DNA from 4 places in the Streptomyces sp. HUAS TT7 genome. Region 4 is predicted to be linked to each of the others. Evidence: riboswitches for the same ligand, from Rfam matches in the RefSeq annotation. Region 4 holds a riboswitch; each other region holds the start of a gene.

Region 1 (4,186 bases), 2.7 Mb from region 4:
GCAGGTAGTACGTCGTCTTCAGGCCCTGCTTCCAGGCGTACGCGTACATCGACGACAGCTTGCCGATGGTGGGCGTCTCCAGGAACAGGTTCAGGGACTGCGACTGGTCGAGGAACGGGGTGCGGGCGGCGGCCATGTCGATGAGGCCGCGCTGCGGGATCTCCCACGCCGTGCGGTACAGCGCGCGCACTTCGGCCGGGATCCAGCCGAAGTCCTGCACCGAGCCGCTCGCCTCGCGCAGCGCCTCGCGGGACTGGGCGTCCCATACGCCGAGCTTCTTGAGCTCCTCCACCAAGTAGCCGTTGACCTGGAGGAATTCACCGCTCAGCGTCTCGCGCTTGAAGAGGTTGGAGACCTGCGGCTCGATGCACTCGTACACGCCGGCGATGGACGCGATGGTCGCGGTCGGGGCGATCGCGAGGAGCAGCGAGTTGCGCATGCCGACCTTGGCGATACGTTCCCGCAGGGCCGCCCAGCGCTCCGGCCAGGTCAGCTCGACGTCGTAGTGGTCGGGGTGCAGCACGCCGCGCGCGGTGCGGGTCTTGTCCCAGGCCGGCAGCGGGCCGTTGCGCTCGGCGAGGTCGGTGGAGGCCTCGTACGCGGTCAGCATGATCCGCTCGGAGAGCTGGGTGGAGAGGGCCTTCGCCTCGGGGGAGTCGAAGGGCAGGCGCAGCTTGAAGAAGACGTCCTGCAGACCCATCGCGCCCAGGCCCACCGGGCGCCACTTGGCGTTGGAGCGGCCGGCCTGCTCGGTCGGGTAGAAGTTGATGTCGACGACCCGGTCGAGGAAGGTCACGGCGGTGCGGACGGTCGCGTCCAGACGCTCCCAGTCGATGCCGTCGCCCACGACGAACGCGCCGAGGTTGACCGAGCCGAGGTTGCAGACGGCCGTCTCGCCGTCGTCCGTCACCTCCAGGATCTCGGTGCACAGGTTGGAGGAGTGGACCGTGTGGCCCGGCTCGGCCGTCTGGTTGGCGGTGCGGTTGGAGGCGTCCTTGAACGTCATCCAGCCGTTGCCGGTCTGCGCGAGGGTGCGCATCATGCGGCCGTACAGGTCCCGGGCCGGCATGGTCTTCTGGGCGAGCCCGGCGGCCTCTGCCTTGCGGTAGGCGGCGTCGAACTCCTCGCCCCACAGGTCGACGAGCTCGGGCACGTCGGCGGGCGAGAACAGCGACCACTGGGCGTCGGCGTCGACCCGGCGCATGAACTCGTCGGGGATCCAGTGCGCGAGGTTCAGGTTGTGCGTACGGCGCTGGTCCTCACCGGTGTTGTCGCGCAGCTCCAGGAACTCCTCGATGTCGGAGTGCCAGGTCTCCAGGTACACCGCGGCCGCGCCCTTGCGCCGGCCGCCCTGGTTGACCGCGGCCACCGACGCGTCGAGGGTCTTGAGGAACGGGACGATGCCGTTGGAGTGGCCGTTGGTGCCCCGGATCAGCGAACCGCGGCCGCGGATGCGGGAGTACGAGAGACCGATGCCGCCGGCGTGCTTCGAGAGCCGGGCGACCTGGTGGTAGCGGTCGTAGATCGAGTCGAGCTCGTCCAGCGGCGAGTCGAGCAGGTAGCAGGACGACATCTGGGGGTGCCGGGTGCCGGAGTTGAAGAGCGTGGGGGAGGACGGCAGGTAGTCCAGGCGGCTCATCAGGCCGTACAGGGACGCCACTTCGTCCAGGGCGCGGACCGACTCGTCCTCGGCGAGGCCGGACGCCACGCGCAGCATGAAGTGCTGGGGGGTCTCGACGACCTTGCGGGTGATCGGGTGGCGCAGCAGGTAGCGGGAGTAGAGGGTGCGCAGGCCGAAGTAGCCGAAGCGGTCGTCGGCGCCGTCGGCGAGGGCCGCGTCCACCAGCGCGTCGAGGCGGGCGGTGTGGGCGTCGACGAACTCGGCGGTGCGGTCGGCGATCAGGCCCTCGCGGTGGCCGACCGCGACCGAGGCGGAGAACGACACCGCGCCCTGGGTCGCGGCCTCTTCGGCGATGGTGATGGTCAGGAGCCGGGCGGCGAGGCGGGAGTACGCCGGGTCCTCGGAGATGAGCCCCGCGGCCGCCTCGGTGGCCAGCTCGCGCAGCTCGGCCTCGTCGGAACGGGCGTTGCGGCCCCGCAGCGCGGCGGCGGCGACCCGGCCGGGGTCGGTGTCCGCGAGGTCGGCGGTGAGATCGGTCAGGGTCCGCAGCAGCGCGGTCCCCGGGGCATCCGCCAACTCTTCGGTGATCGCTGAAGCGGGATCCGCAGGGGCGATGGTCACGTGGGGGCACTCCCTCGCTCGGCACGGGGCCCTTCGGAGGAGGCGTCGGCGCGCGTCGGGGCAGCCCTGAGCGCGTCGTCCACCGGCCCAACCGCGAGGCCCGGACGTCTGGCATCCGGTTCGGTCGACCCGGACGCGCCATCGGCAGGTCCTCGGACTCGACCGGCACAAAGACGTACAGGTCATACCGTTGCGGGACAGTTCCGGATTCGAACCGGATTCCCCTGCGGCGACAGCGAGGACGAGCATACATGTGGGGGGCGCTGTCAGCGGCACCCCCCACATGTTGTGTCGTTGTGTTCGTGAGGGGGGGGCAACGGATGGAAGCCGGGCAAGTGTCAGCGGCCTCCGCTATCGTCGATGACAGACCGTCGAGGAAGGGGAGTGAGGCATGGTCGTCATGACTTACCGGGCCCAGATGCAGACCGAAGACTTCGAGACCCTCGCGCGCATAGGTGCCCGCGAGATCGAGGGGCTGCGGCTTGAATTCATTGACGGGAAGCTGGGGGTCAAGGCCGTGCCGGACGGGGACCACGACCGAATCGTTCTGTGGCTGGCTCGCATCTGTATGCAGCATCGGCCTGAGCTGTGGCTTCACGTCGAGCGGGGGTTGGCAGTTCAGGAATACCGTTCGGGTCGCGCGCGCCCGGACGCGTCCATGGCTCCGGACGACGCGTTTGTGGGGCAGGGGGAGTGGGCTGATCCGGCACCCGTCCTCATGGTTGTCGAGGTCACCTCGTACGACGCCGACACGGACGCGCGTGATCGAAACGAGAAGCCGCGCGCCTACGCAGAGACCGGAATCCCTGTGTACCTCCTCATCGACCGGGAGCGCTGCGAGGTCACCGTCCGCAGCGAGCCTGACGGCATGCGTTACGAGAGCATCCGCACCGTGCCCTTCGGTAAGGACATCGAGCTGCCCGAGCCCGTGGGCATCACCCTCCAGACCGAGCAGCTCAAGGACTGGGTGCGCTGAGCACCGCACGCAAAAGGGCCGCCGCATCCCTCTTGGATGTGGCGGCCCTTCCGCGTAGCAACGGGCAGACTCAGTGCGCCGAGCCCGCCGTCGCCGGGGGGAGTTCCGTGGCCACGCCCGGGTCGCCGGCGTCCGCCGTGTAGTCGGCGGGGGAGGTCTCGTCGATGCCGTCGGGGGCCTTCAGGGCGCGCAGGACGACGGTGAGGACCACCGTCACCACCACGTTCAGGACGAACGCGGTGAGGCCGATGTAGCCGATCTCGCCGATGCCCGGGATCTCCTTCGAGGAGCCGCCGAAGTGCTTCTGGGTGGGCGAGGCCACTCCGTACGCGGCTAGGGTGCCGTAGACCATGCCGACCGCCCAGCCCGCGAGCAGCGCCCAGCGGTGGAACCAGCGGGTGAACAGGCCGCCGACCAGGGCCGGGAAGGTCTGCAGGATCCAGATGCCGCCCAGGAGCTGGAAGTTGATGGCGACCGTCTTGTCCATGGTCAGGACGAAGACCAGCGCGCCGACCTTCACCACCAGCGAGACCAGCTTGGAGACCTTGGCCTCCTGCGCGGGCGTCGCGTCCGGCTTGAGGAAGTCCTTGTAGATGTTGCGGGTGAAAAGGTTCGCGGCCGCGATCGACATGATCGCCGCCGGGACCAGCGCGCCGATGCCGATCGCCGCGAAGGCGACGCCCGCGAACCAGTCCGGGAACATGTCCTCGAAGAGCTGGGGGATCGCCAGCTGGCCGTTCTTGACCTTGACCCCGGCCGCGATCGCCATGAAGCCGAGCAGCGCGAGCAGGCCCAGCATCAGCGAGTACAGCGGCAGGATCGTGGTGTTGCGGCGGATCACGTTGCGGCTGCGCGAGGACAGCGTCGCGGTGATCGAGTGCGGGTACATGAACAGCGCGAGCGCCGAGCCGAGCGCGAGCGTCGCGTACGTCCACTGGCTCGACTCGCCGGGCGCGATCGCGCCGGTC
Region 2 (4,186 bases), 180 kb from region 4:
ATCGGCAAGCGTCTGTACGTCACCTGCGGTCAGGCCGCCCCGCCGTGCGACACAGTGGTAAACGGCCAGATCACCGATGGGGGTCACGCCACGGGGCGGCTCACCGGTGTCGACGGAACCGCGGCCACCGGGAGCGTCGCAGAATCCAACGACCCTGGCTGGCTCAAGCCCGGACCCCTCACCATGACGCTGAACCCCACCACTGACAGCATCGCCACCGCGGGCACCAACTACTGCGGCCCCGACGCCCCGAGCCACGTGTGCTATTGAGACGGCGACGGGGGCACCGACGATCCGGTACCCCCGCCCCTTCCCTCAGTCCGTGGCGGGCAACTGCCGACGTGCCGCGCGCGCCGCCGCCGTCATGCGTTCCAGGGCCGGGCGGACCTCGGCCCAACCGCGGGTCTTGAGGCCGCAGTCGGGGTTGATCCACAGGCGTTCGGCGGGTACGGAGCGCAGTGCCCGCGTGATGAGGTGCGCGGTCTCGTCCTCGGGCGGGACGCGGGGGGAGTGGATGTCGTACACCCCTGGACCGACCTCGCGCGGATAGCCCGCCGCGGCCAGCTCGTCCGCGACCTGCATGTGGGAGCGGGCCGCCTCCAGGCTGATCACGTCCGCGTCCAAGTCGTCGATGGCGGAGAGGATCTCGCCGAACTCGGCGTAGCACATGTGGGTGTGGATCTGGGTGTCCGGCCGGACCCCGCCGGTCGTCAGCCGGAACGCCTCCGTCGCCCAGGCCAGGTATGCGGGGTGGTCGGCCGGGCGCAGCGGCAGGGTCTCGCGCAGAGCCGGCTCGTCGACCTGGATGACCGAACTGCCATGAGCTTCAAGGTCGTTGACCTCGTCGCGCAGTGCCAGGGCGACCTGGCGGGCGGTGTCGGCGAGCGGCTGGTCGTCGCGGACGAAGGACCAGGCGAGCATGGTGACCGGCCCGGTGAGCATGCCCTTGACCGGGCGGTCGGTGAGGGACTGGGCGTACGTCGTCCAGCGGACCGTCATCGGCTCGGGGCGCGAGATGTCGCCGGCCAGGACCGGCGGGCGCACATAGCGGGTGCCGTACGACTGGACCCAGCCGTGCTGAGTGGCGAGGTAGCCCGTCAGCTGCTCGGCGAAGTACTGCACCATGTCGTTGCGTTCGGGCTCGCCGTGCACGAGGACGTCGATGCCGGTCTTCTCCTGGAAGGAGACCACCTCGCGGATCTCGGCCTCGATGCGCTCCTCGTACGCGGCCGTGCCGATGCGTCCGGCGCGCAGGTCGGCGCGGGCGGTGCGGAGTTCGCCGGTCTGCGGGAACGAGCCGATCGTCGTCGTGGGCAGGGGCGGCAGATTCAGGTGGGCGCGCTGGGCGGTGGCCCGTTGGGCGTATGGCTGGGCGCGGCGGGCGTCTGCCGCGGTGACGGCGCCGGTCCGGGCGCGTACGGCCGGATCGCGGGTGATGGCCGAACCGGCGCGGGAGGCCAAGTCGGCCCGGTTGGCGGCCAGTTGGGCCGCGATGGCGCCGGTTCCGCCGGACAGGCCGCGGGCCAGTGTGACGATTTCTGCCGTCTTCTGGCGGGCGAACGCGAGCCAGCGCGCGATCTGCGGCTCGATGCCGCGTTCGGCGGCCGCGTCGAGCGGGACGTGGAGCAGCGAGCAGGAGGCGGCCACATCCACGCGGTCGGCGAGTCCGAGCAGCGTGCCCAGGGTGGACAGCGACTTCTCCAGGTCGTTGATCCATACGTTGCGCCCGTCCACGACCCCCGCGACGAGCCGCTTGCCGGGGAGGCCGCCGACCGTGGCGAGATCGTCGAGGTTGGCGGCCGCGGGGCCGGTGAAGTCCAGCGCGAGCCCGTCGACCGGCGCCTTGGCGAGGACCGGCAGGGCCTCGCCGAGCCGGTCGAAGTAGGAGGCGACGAGGAGCTTGGGGCGGTCGGTGAGCGCGCCGAGCTCCCGGTAGGCGCGGGCGACGGCGTTCAGTTCGGCGGGGGTGCGGTCCTGGACGAGCGCGGGCTCGTCCAGCTGCACCCACTCGGCGCCTGCCGCCCGCAGGTCGGCCAGCACCCGCGCGTACACCGGCAGCAGCCGGTCGAGCAGGGTGAGCGGCTCGAAGTCGGCGGCCACGCCGGGCGCGGGCTTGGCGAGCAGCAGATACGTCACCGGGCCCACGAGCACGGGGCGCGCGGCAAGCCCGAGCGCGAGGGCCTCCTTGAGCTCGCCGACCTGCTTGGAGGAGTCGGCGGCGAAGATGGTGTCCGGCCCCAACTCCGGTACCAGATAATGGTAGTTGGTATCAAACCACTTGGTCATTTCGAGCGGCGCCACGTCCTGGGTGCCGCGCGCCATCGCGAAGTAGCCGTCCAGGACGTCGGTTGAGAGGGCCTCGCGGTGGCGGTCGGGCACGGCGCCCACCATGACGCTGGTGTCCAGGACGTGGTCGTAGTACGAGAAGTCACCGGTCGGCACCTCGTGGATGCCGGCCTCGGCGAGCTGCCGCCAGGTGGCCGCCCGCAGTTCGGCTGCGGTCCGCCGGAGTTCGGGGGCGCCGACGCGGCCCTTCCAGTAGCCCTCGATCGCCTTCTTCAGTTCCCGGTTCGGCCCTTGGCGGGGGTAGCCGTACACGGTGGCGCGTGCTGCCGCGGCTGCGGACTTGGTCACGAGACTCTCCTTCGCGAGCTCTTCGGTGGAGCGGACCCCGGAACGGGACGAAGGCGCGAAGGGACGACGGACCAGAGCCACGGCATGTGCGCCGTTGCCGCTGGTGCGTACGCCGACCCGCCCTCGAGGTCACCGGGATCTCCGCGCGCGATCGGTCGCACACGGGCAGTGGCAGGTCTTCGGACTCGCGGGCACGCCTCGTGCTCTCCGAGGCATCTACTGGCCGTCGCTTCCCAGACCCGGCCGGGCCCAGTGCGTATGACGGCGGTCGTTCCCGCTCACCGCTGCGGGGCAGTCCCGGATTCCCACCGGGTTCCCTCTTACGACGCATCCCGCCTGGCGGACGGGGCGAACCAGCTGCATGGGCAGCGTACGCGCTCCGCTCGGGGCGCGGGGCGGCGGGGGCTGGTCGTACCCCGGACCCGCCCGGCTGCCTACGCTCGAAGGGGGGGCACTCTCGAAGCGGCGAGGGGACGGACGAGGCGGGCATCGCGTTCGCCGAGGATGTCTTCTGCGACCTGAGCCTTCCGCAGTGGCGGCTCCAGGCCGCGGGCCGCGACCAACTGGTAGCGCTGCGCCGCACCAGCCACCCCACCCCGGCACCGTCCCGCGCCACCGTGTCGACGTCACGGACTCCGGTCTCGTCATCGAGTTCGAGGAGCGCTGGGAGGACGGCGGCGCAAGCTGGTACTGCCGGGAAAAGCTGCGCGCCGAGGTGCGCGACGGAGTCATGAGCGAGGTATCCGTCTACTGCACCGGCGACTGGTCACCGGCGGTGCAGGACGCCCACACGAAGGGGGTGACTCTGCCGCGCCCGTGAGCGCCACGGAGAGACCCGTTAGCCTGGCCGCATGCCCAAGGCCTCAGGAGTGGCCAGCTTCTACGATCGGCTCGCCGCCGACTACCACCTCATCTACGCCGACTGGGACGACGGCATCGCCCGGCAGGGCCGGGCCCTGGACGCGGTGATCCGGGCCGAGCTCGGTCTCGACAGCGCCAGGGTGTTGGACTGCTCGTGCGGGATCGGCACCCAGGCCATCGGGCTCGGCCTGCGCGGACACCGGGTCACGGGCACGGACATCAGCACCGGGGCCGTCACGCGCGCGGTCCGCGAGGCGGCCCTTCGAGGCGTCGCACTCCCCGCAGCAACAGCCGACATGCGCCAACTCCCCTTCGCGGCAGCCCAGTTCGACGTCGTCGTGAGCGCAGACAACTCCCTTCCTCACCTCCTCACGGCGCACGACGTGCACGCCGCCCTCACGGAGATGCGGCGCGTCCTGCGCACCGATGGGCTGCTCATCCTCAGCACCCGTCCGTACGACGAGATCCTGAAGGCGCGGCCCGCCTCGACCCCGCCGCAAGTCGCCGCCTCGCCGCACGGCAGGAGCATCACGTTCCAGCTGTGGGACTGGCACGAGGACGGCGAGCGTTACGACCTGGAGCACTTCCAGCTCGTCCCGGACGGTGCGGGGGAGTGGGACGTGTGCGTGCGGCGCTCCACCTATTGGGCTCTGTCCCAGGGGCAGTTGAGCTCATACGTGATCGAGGCGGA
Region 3 (4,186 bases), 6.3 Mb from region 4:
ACGATTGCCTGGGTAAATGGAACACATCACGCTGCTGCTCGCGATTGTGGTCGTGACAGCTCTCGTGTTCGATTTCACGAACGGTTTCCATGACACCGCCAACGCGATGGCCACCACCATCTCGACCGGCGCCCTGAAGCCCAAGACGGCGGTCGCCATGTCCGCCGCGCTCAATCTGGTCGGCGCGTTCCTGTCGGTGGAGGTCGCCAAGACGATCTCCGGCGGGATCATCGACGAAAAAGGCATCAGAACCGAGGTCATCTTCGCGGCCCTGGTCGGTGCCATCCTCTGGAACCTGCTGACCTGGCTGCTCGGTCTGCCCTCCAGCTCCTCGCACGCCCTGTTCGGCGGCCTCATCGGCGCCGCGGTCATGTCGGCCGGATGGTCCTCGGTCAACGGCTCGACCGTGGTCACCAAGGTGCTGCTCCCCGCCGTCGCCGCGCCGATCGTCGCGGGCATCGCCGCGATGCTGGCCACCCGGCTGACGTACCGGCTCAACCGGAACACCGACGAGAAGGCCACCGCCAAGGGCTACCGCGCGGGCCAGATCGCCTCGGCCGGCCTCGTCTCGCTCGCCCACGGCACCAACGACGCCCAGAAGACGATGGGCATCATCACCCTCGCCCTGGTCACCGGCGGTGTGCTGCACCCGGGCGCGAACCCCCCGCTGTGGGTCATCGTCTCGGCCGGTCTGGCCATCGCGATGGGCACCTACCTCGGCGGCTGGCGCATCATCCGCACCATGGGCAAGGGCCTGACCGAGCTGCGCCCGCCGCAGGGCTTCGCCGCCCAGACCGGTGCCGCCACCGTCATCCTGGCCTCCTCGCACATCGGCTTCTCGCTCTCCACCACCCAGGTCTGCTCGGGCTCCGTCATGGGCGCGGGCATCGGCCGCAAGGGCGGCGTGGTCCGCTGGTCCACCGCCTCCCGGATGGCCGTCGCCTGGGTTCTGACGCTGCCGGCCGCCGGACTCGTCGGCGCGGGCGCGGAGTTCCTCACCAAGCAGGGCACCTGGGGCATCGTCGCCGTCGCGATCCTCCTGATCGCCGGTTCGGGCACCATCTGGAAGCTGTCGCGCCGCCAGCCGGTCGACCACCACAACGTCACCGCCGACGAGATCGGCGAGGCCCCCGCGGCCGAGCCCGCCGGTGTCGTCACCACCGCGATCGCCGCGGTCACCCCGCCGCCGACCGCGGCGGCCGCCGCGACCATCGACCTCAAGGCCACGATCCAGGCCCCGGCCCCGGCGGCCCCTGCCGACCCGCCCACCCCGGCGACGGTCTGACCCCGGTTCTCCGGCACAGCTAAGGAATCCTCATGCACATCGACTGGGCAGCTCTCGGCTCCGTCTTCGGCGTCAGCCTCGTGGTGACCGTCGGCCTGGTGGGCCTGTTCACCCTCGGCATCGTCGGCCTCACCAAGCACGAGGCCGCGGCCTCCGGCACCGGCAATGTGGCGCTGGCCCGCACCGGTGCGTACGTCTGCTTCGCGGCCTGCGCGGCGGCCGTCGCGTACGGGATCTATCTGATCGTCGCCTGACCCACGGACATCACCAGAACCGCCCTCCGGTCCGTTCCGGAGGGCGGTTCTGTGTGGCGCCGCGCACTCTCTCGCACCGCAGGTCAACGGCAAGTTGACGGGTGTTCTCGCAGCGTGGTGGACTGCACCGGCCAGCTACGGCGGCAGAAGAGGAAGCCGGTGCGAATCCGGCGCGGTCCCGCCACTGTCACCGGGGAATGATCCCCGCGAGCCAGGAACTCTCACCGCCGGTCACGTCGAACCAGGGCGCGGACACCCTGAGTGAGGACATACCGCCATGCGCGCCTGCCCGTCGAGACATTCCGGCCCCTCCCGCGACGCCCTGACGGGCTGAGCGCATGCGGGCCGATCGCACCTTCGCCTACGGCGCCACGGCCGGACTCATCGGCGACCTCCTGCTCGGCGACCCCCGCCGCGGGCATCCGGTCGCCGCGTTCGGACGCGCGGCCGGCGCCGTCGAACGCGTCCTGTGGCGCGACCACCGCGGCCGGGGCGCACTGCACACTCTGGTGTGCGCGGGCGGCGCCGCGGGCGCTGCCGTCCTTCTTTCCCGCGCCGTACGAGGCCGGCCCGCCGCATCCGTCGCGCTGACCGCCGCCGCCACCTGGACGGTGGTGGGCGGCACCTCGCTCGGCCGCGAGGCGCGGGCGATCGGCGGCGCGCTGGCCGCGGGCGACGTGGAGGTGGCCCGGGAGCGCCTGCCGCACCTGTGCGGGCGCGACCCGCAGTCGCTGGACGCGGACGGCATCGCGCGGGCCGTCGTCGAGTCGGTCGCCGAGAACACCTCGGACGCGGTCGTCGGCGCCCTGGTGTGGGGCGCGCTCGCGGGCGTGCCGGGTCTGGTGGGCTTCCGGGCGGTCAACACGCTGGACGCGATGGTCGGGCACAAGTCGGCCAGATACCGCAGGTACGGCTGGGCCTCGGCGCGCCTGGACGACGTGGCGGGCTGGCCGGGCGCCCGCCTCACCGCCGTCCTCGCGGCGCTGGCGGGCCCGGACGCCAAGGGCGCGGTACGGGCCTGGCGCGCCGATGCCGCCCAGCACCCGAGCCCCAACGCGGGCCCGGTCGAGGCCGCGTTCGCGGGGGCGCTGGGCGTACGGCTCGGCGGCACGCTCTCCTATGCCGGACGCGTCGAGCACCGGCCGGTCCTCAACGGCCCGGGGCGGGCCGTCGAGGTCGCGGACATCGAACGGGCGGTACGGCTCTCGCGCAGGGTGGGCTGGCTGACGCTGGCCGCCTCCGTCGCGACCAGGGCCGCTGTGAGGAAGGGACGTACATGGGTGGCGGGCTGCTGATCGCGGGCACGACCTCGGACGCGGGCAAGAGCGTCGTCACGGCCGGGATCTGCCGCTGGCTGGTGCGCCAGGGCGTCAAGGTCGCGCCCTTCAAGGGCCAGAACATGTCGCTGAACTCGTTCGTCACGCGCGAGGGCGCGGAGATCGGCCGTGCGCAGGCGATGCAGGCGCAGGCGGCGCGCGTGGAGCCGAGCGCGCTCATGAACCCCGTGCTGCTCAAGCCGGGGAGCGACCGCTCCAGCCAGGTCGTGCTCATGGGCAGGCCGGTGGGTGAAATGAGCGCCCGCGGGTTCTTCGGGGCGGCCGGGGGGTCGTCCCTGGGGAAGGCGCTGCACGGGGGACGGCAGCAGACGCTGCTCGGCACCGTCCTGGAGTGCCTGGAGGAGCTTCGGGGCACTTATGACGCCGTGATCTGCGAGGGGGCGGGCAGCCCGGCCGAGATCAATCTGCGGCGTACCGACATCGTCAACATGGGCATCGCGCGGGCCGCGCGGCTGCCCGTCGTCGTGGTCGGCGACATCGACCGGGGCGGCGTGTTCGCCTCGTTCTTCGGGACGACGGCGCTGCTCAGCCCCGAGGACCAGGCGCTGGTCGCCGGCTACGTCGTCAACAAGTTCCGGGGCGATGTGACGCTCCTGGAGCCCGGCATCGAGATGCTGCGCGGCCTCACGGGGCGGCACACCTACGGGATCCTGCCGTACGCCCACGGCCTCGGCATCGACGAGGAGGACGGCCTCAGGGTCTCCCTGCGCGGGGCCGTACGGGAGTCCGTGGTGGCGCCGCCGGTCGGCGAGGACGTGCTGCGGGTCGCCGTCTGTGCCGTTCCGCTGATGTCCAATTTCACCGACGTGGACGCGCTCGCGGCCGAGCCCGGCGTGGTCGTGCGGTTCGTCGACCGGCCCGAGGAGCTCACCGACGCCGACCTCGTGGTGGTACCCGGCACCCGCGGCACGGTCCGCGCCCTGGAGTGGCTGCGCGAGCGCGGCCTCGCGGCGGAACTGGCGCGCAGGGCCGCCGGGGGCCGCCCCGTACTCGGCATCTGCGGCGGGTTCCAGCTGCTCGGCGAGCACATCGAGGACGAGGTCGAGTCGAGGGCGGGCTCGGTCGCCGGTCTCGGGCTGCTTCCGGTACGGGTGCGGTTCGCCGCCGAGAAGACCCTGGCCCGGCCCGTCGGCGAGGCCCTCGGGGAGCCCGTCGAGGGGTACGAGATCCACCACGGGGTGGCCGAGGTCCTGGGCGGGGACACGTTCATCTCTGATGACAATGGACACAGCTTGGACGGATGCCACGTGGGTGCCGTCTGGGGTACGCACTGGCACGGCTCCCTGGAGAGCGACGGGTTCCGGCGCCGG
Region 4 (4,186 bases):
CCTCAGCGTGCCGTACCGCCCCTGGACCGGAGCCTCGCGATCGACGAGAACAGCAGCACTTTCGTTCCCTACCCCGTGGCGGGGGAGGGGCCGGGCATCGGCTGACGGAGCATCAGGAGTTGCCGGACCTCTCCACCCGATAGGGCACGTACGTACGCCGGTCGGGATCGATGACCCGCAAGATCTTCGTGATGAGCCGCATCACCGGCCGGACTGACGCCGCCTGTTCCACGCGGTGTTCGCCACGCAGGACCAGAGAGGGGCATGGCGGCCTTCACCGAGAAGCGGCCACCTGAGTTCACCCGCCAAGAGGACGGATCTGCGAACTGCGGTGCGGTCAGCGGCGTTTGGTGCTGTCCGCGTCGCGATTCAGCACACAGTCGCCACACAGCGACCCCTTGCGGCCCGGGGCGGCGCGGTAGATCAGGCAGCAACTCCGGCGTTGGAAGGCGCCGTTGGCGGTTGTGGTGGCGGAATCCCGCAGGGGTGGGCTGTCCAGGAGGAGCGTGACCGCCGTGCGGGTTCGCTCCGCGAGTTCCGGTACGGCAGCGCCGATCATGGTGGCGGCACCGTTGAGGGCCGAGGCGATGTTGCCCTGGAGGATGTGAGGAGAGAGCGAGAACGGCCGCATGGCGGCGGCGAGTTCACCGAGGGGGCGGTCGAGGAAGGACGTGAGTTCCTCGGGTGGAACGGAGCCGGAGCTCATCGCGGTGCCGGGGACGGAGAGGGGGATGGGGCCGCCGAGGACCGGCTGCCAGTGGACGTCCGCGAGGCCGAAGGTGAGAAGGCGTCCGTGCAGCACGAACGCGGCAAGCGCGGGCGACAGCAGCCTGGCGGCCAGGCCGAGGTGGGTCACCGACGCGGCCACCCGCACCTCAATGGCGTCGATCGGCTGCTCGCCGGCCGCGGCCAGCCAGCCCCGTACGGCCGACACGCGGGCCTCGATGAGCTGCCGGGACATCGGGACCCACGGCTCCACCGGCCGTGCGTCCGCGGCGTGGGTGTGCAGGGCGAAGAACGGTCCGAGCGCGGTGATCTCGGCGATCACCGCGCTCGACGTCGGAGCGAACGTCATGCAGGGAGGGGAGCCGGGCCCTGCGCGGGGGCGTCGGCGGATTCCCGGCGGGGCTGGAGAAGGCGCTCGGCCAAGGGGCCGAAGAACAGCCCGATGGCAGCCCACAGGAGGAGCTGAGCTGCGACGGAGAAGAAGCGGAAGGAGAACAGCACGTCGGCGGGGAAACCGGGGTAGACGATCGTGCCCTTGGAATCGGTCAGGGGCAGCGGTGTCTCGGTGGCCTGATCGCCGAAGTTCTCCTTGTTGTAGGCCAGATGCCCGAGCGAGGGCAGGACCAGCATCACGATCCCGATCGCGACGACGAACACGGCACCGCCGATGAGCGTGGCGTTCCAGTTGCCGTAGCGGGCCTGGAGGCGTTTGCCGAGCCAGACCGCCGCCACCAGGAACGCGATCGAGCACACCACCATGATGAGGTAGAGGCCGCTGCGCTGCTTGATGGTTTCCTCGTGGCCGATCGCCGGAGGATTGGCCGGGTACTTGAGGAACGGCACCAGGTACATCGTGAGGAACCCGCCACCGGCGACCACCAGCGCCAGCGTGCGGGCGCGCAGGCCGCCGGCCCGGCCCAGGCAGACCGTGTACGCGACGGCGAAGAGCGCACCCATGGCCATGCCGAAGAAGATCATGCCGACGCCGAGGCCGACATCGGCCTGAATGGTGCGGCTGAACAGGTCCGGGTCGGCCGCCTCGGCGGGCAGGCCGGCGGCCTTGTCGAGGGCGGCCTGGGCGGCGTCACGCCCGCTCTCGTAGTCGACGGCTTTCGCGATCTGCGGTTCGGCGAAGACCCGTCCGAAGACGAATGCGAGCAGCCCCGCCACTGCGCCGACGAGAACGCCGCGCAGTATCAGCTTCTTTTCCATGTCGAGTTGTCCGTACTTCCGTGTGGGTCAGTGGCAGGGGAAGCCGAGGAAGTGACGCCCGTCGTGGACGAACTCGTGGATGTGCATGTCGTTGCCGAAGACCGAGACGGCCCCTTGGTCGACGCCGATGAAGTAGTAGGCGGCCAGTGCGAGGATCGCGGTGCCGACCAGCCACAGCACCGACTTCGAAACCGGCAGGACGATCGGCGTGGAAGCCGGGCGGGATGTGGAAACGCTGCTCAAGGCGAGGCCCTCCTTCTCGGGATCTTGCGTCCCATGGATGAAACGGGGCGAAGCAACGGATAAGTGTCTGACTCACCGGCCACCCTCGCGGGCGGTCGGCTCACAGTGGCGCGACCGTGCTGGAATCTCACCAGCTTCCTTATCTCATCACTACATGTGGAGCATAGAGCTGCCGTCTCGAACGGGTCAATCAAGCCAGTGCCAAGTCCTGGCCCGCTCCCCTCGCAATCCCGCCCGTCCATCGTGCCAGCGCCGGCCCGGCTGCGCGATCCGTACGGGCGCGCACCGTCACAGGGGCGGCCCCACCTCGCTCGACGGTGCGGGGTGGGCCGGGTGCTGCGGCTGTTCGTCGGGGAGGTCAGGCGCCGCATATCCGCGCCGCTCGCGCAGCCGGTCCTCGATCGGTGTGGGGGCGCCGAGGAGGCGCTCCTCGTAACGGCCGAGGGCCAGCAGCACGCCAAGGAGCAGCGGCGGGATGAGAACGGCCACTATGACCATGACGACTCCTCGAAGGCGGACGGTCTGCGGACCGCGTAGCCCCTGTCGCACACCGGAAGCGTTTCGGCAACCGGTGCGGTCGGGAACCCGCAAACGGACAGCGGGCCGATGTTTTCCATCGGCGCAGCACGGTTAGTCGTGAAATATGGTGCAAATCGGCTACACAATGATGACTGAGCAGACGGGTCCGCGCGAACTCGTGGCGGATCTGGTCGCGGCGGAGCGTGCCGGGTTCGACTTCTCCGTCACCTCCGACCACTACTCCCCGTGGCTGGAAAGCCAGGGGCACGCGCCCTACGCGTGGAGCGTGCTCGGCGCGGCCGCCCAGGCCACCACCCGCATCCCGCTGATGACGTACGTGACCTGCCCGACGCTGCGCTACCACCCCACCGTCGTGGCGCAGAAGGCGGCCACGATGCAGATCCTGTCCGAAGGCCGGTTCCGGCTCGGACTCGGCTCCGGCGAGAACCTCAACGAGCATGTGGTGGGCGCCGGTTGGCCGGCCCCGGAGGTCCGCATCGACATGCTCGAAGAGGCCGTCGAGATCATCCGCGCGCTCTTCGAGGGCGGCAACGTCAACCATCAGAGTGCGCACTTCGGCGTCGCGAACGCCCGGCTGTGGGACCTCCCCGACGAACTGCCGCCGATCGGCGTCGCCGTCTCCGGCGAGCGGTCCTGCGCCGTGGCCGGCCGGACCGCCGACCTGGTCATCGCCACCGAAGCCAAGCCGGAACTGCTCGCCTCCTTCGACCGGCACGGCGGCACCGGCAAGCCCCGGGTGGGTCAGCTGCCCGTCTGCTACGACCCCGACCGGGACGCGGCGGTCGCCCGTGCCCACGACCAGTTCCGCTGGTTCGCCGGGGGCTGGCCGGTGAACTCGGAGCTGCCGGGGCCCTCGGGCTTCGAGGCGGCGACGCAGTTCGTGACCCGGGAGGACGTGGCGCGGTCCATCCCGTGCGGCGACGATGTGGACGCCTTCGTCGACGCCGTACGCCCCTACGCCGAAGCCGGCTTCACCGAAATCGCCCTCGTCCAGATCGGCGGCCGACAGCAACTCCCGTTCATCGACTGGGCCGAGAAGAAACTGCTGCCCGCGCTGCGCGAGCTGTGACCGCCGGAGCGGGCGGAGGCTCGGGACACCGGCCCAGGCTCATACGTCGCGGCGCCGGACGACGAACACGGCGAGGGCGAGCGTGATCAGCGGCCAGAGCGCGTACACGAGCCAGGAGCCGGGGACCGTGGCGGTGTAACCCAGGGACCCGGGCTCCGGCTCCCAGTTCTGGAGCAGGCGCTTCCAGGCGGCCGACACCAGGGTGTGTTTGATGTCGGCCGACCAGCGGTTGCTCTCCGAGAACATGGTCGGCAGCATCAGCAGGACGAAGACGCTGGTGACCGTGGTCGCGGCGGCATGCCGGAGCAGAACTCCGAGGCCCAGGCCGACAGTTGCACAGACCGGGGCGACCAATGCGGATGCCGCCAGTGCCCGGATCGCCCCGGGGTGGGTGAG

What was found. A riboswitch is a leader RNA that binds a small molecule or an ion and turns the genes downstream of it on or off. The one in region 4 is predicted to bind cobalamin.
Region 1: another riboswitch for cobalamin. It lies ahead of ACSHXC_RS13185 (ribonucleoside-diphosphate reductase subunit alpha); the one in region 4 lies ahead of ACSHXC_RS01515 (CbtB domain-containing protein).
Region 2: another riboswitch for cobalamin. It lies ahead of metE (5-methyltetrahydropteroyltriglutamate--homocysteine S-methyltransferase); the one in region 4 lies ahead of ACSHXC_RS01515 (CbtB domain-containing protein).
Region 3: another riboswitch for cobalamin. It lies ahead of ACSHXC_RS29745 (cobalamin biosynthesis protein); the one in region 4 lies ahead of ACSHXC_RS01515 (CbtB domain-containing protein).

What each region holds. Positions count from the first base shown of each region.
Region 1 covers NZ_CP196175.1:2,974,003-2,978,188, reverse strand. Annotated here, with positions in the region: gene ACSHXC_RS13185 (ribonucleoside-diphosphate reductase subunit alpha) at 1-2,242, opposite strand, end outside; cobalamin riboswitch at 2,369-2,497, opposite strand; gene ACSHXC_RS13180 (Uma2 family endonuclease) at 2,634-3,218, shown strand; gene mctP (monocarboxylate uptake permease MctP) at 3,289-4,186, opposite strand, start outside.
Region 2 covers NZ_CP196175.1:491,677-495,862, reverse strand. Annotated here, with positions in the region: gene ACSHXC_RS02385 (hypothetical protein) at 1-270, shown strand, start outside; gene metE (5-methyltetrahydropteroyltriglutamate--homocysteine S-methyltransferase) at 316-2,634, opposite strand; cobalamin riboswitch at 2,788-3,008, opposite strand; gene ACSHXC_RS02375 (hypothetical protein) at 3,167-3,454, shown strand; gene ACSHXC_RS02370 (class I SAM-dependent methyltransferase) at 3,486-4,186, shown strand, end outside.
Region 3 covers NZ_CP196175.1:6,613,556-6,617,741, reverse strand. Annotated here, with positions in the region: gene ACSHXC_RS29755 (anion permease) at 17-1,285, shown strand; gene ACSHXC_RS29750 (hypothetical protein) at 1,318-1,539, shown strand; cobalamin riboswitch at 1,641-1,779, shown strand; gene ACSHXC_RS29745 (cobalamin biosynthesis protein) at 1,878-2,834, shown strand; gene ACSHXC_RS29740 (cobyric acid synthase) at 2,816-4,186, shown strand, end outside.
Region 4 covers NZ_CP196175.1:307,965-312,150, reverse strand. Annotated here, with positions in the region: gene ACSHXC_RS01530 (short-chain fatty acyl-CoA regulator family protein) at 1-105, shown strand, start outside; gene ACSHXC_RS01525 ((2Fe-2S)-binding protein) at 338-1,075, opposite strand; gene ACSHXC_RS01520 (CbtA family protein) at 1,072-1,938, opposite strand; gene ACSHXC_RS01515 (CbtB domain-containing protein) at 1,966-2,181, opposite strand; cobalamin riboswitch at 2,223-2,369, opposite strand; gene ACSHXC_RS01510 (hypothetical protein) at 2,470-2,679, opposite strand; gene ACSHXC_RS01505 (LLM class F420-dependent oxidoreductase) at 2,825-3,790, shown strand; gene ACSHXC_RS01500 (ABC transporter permease) at 3,830-4,186, opposite strand, start outside.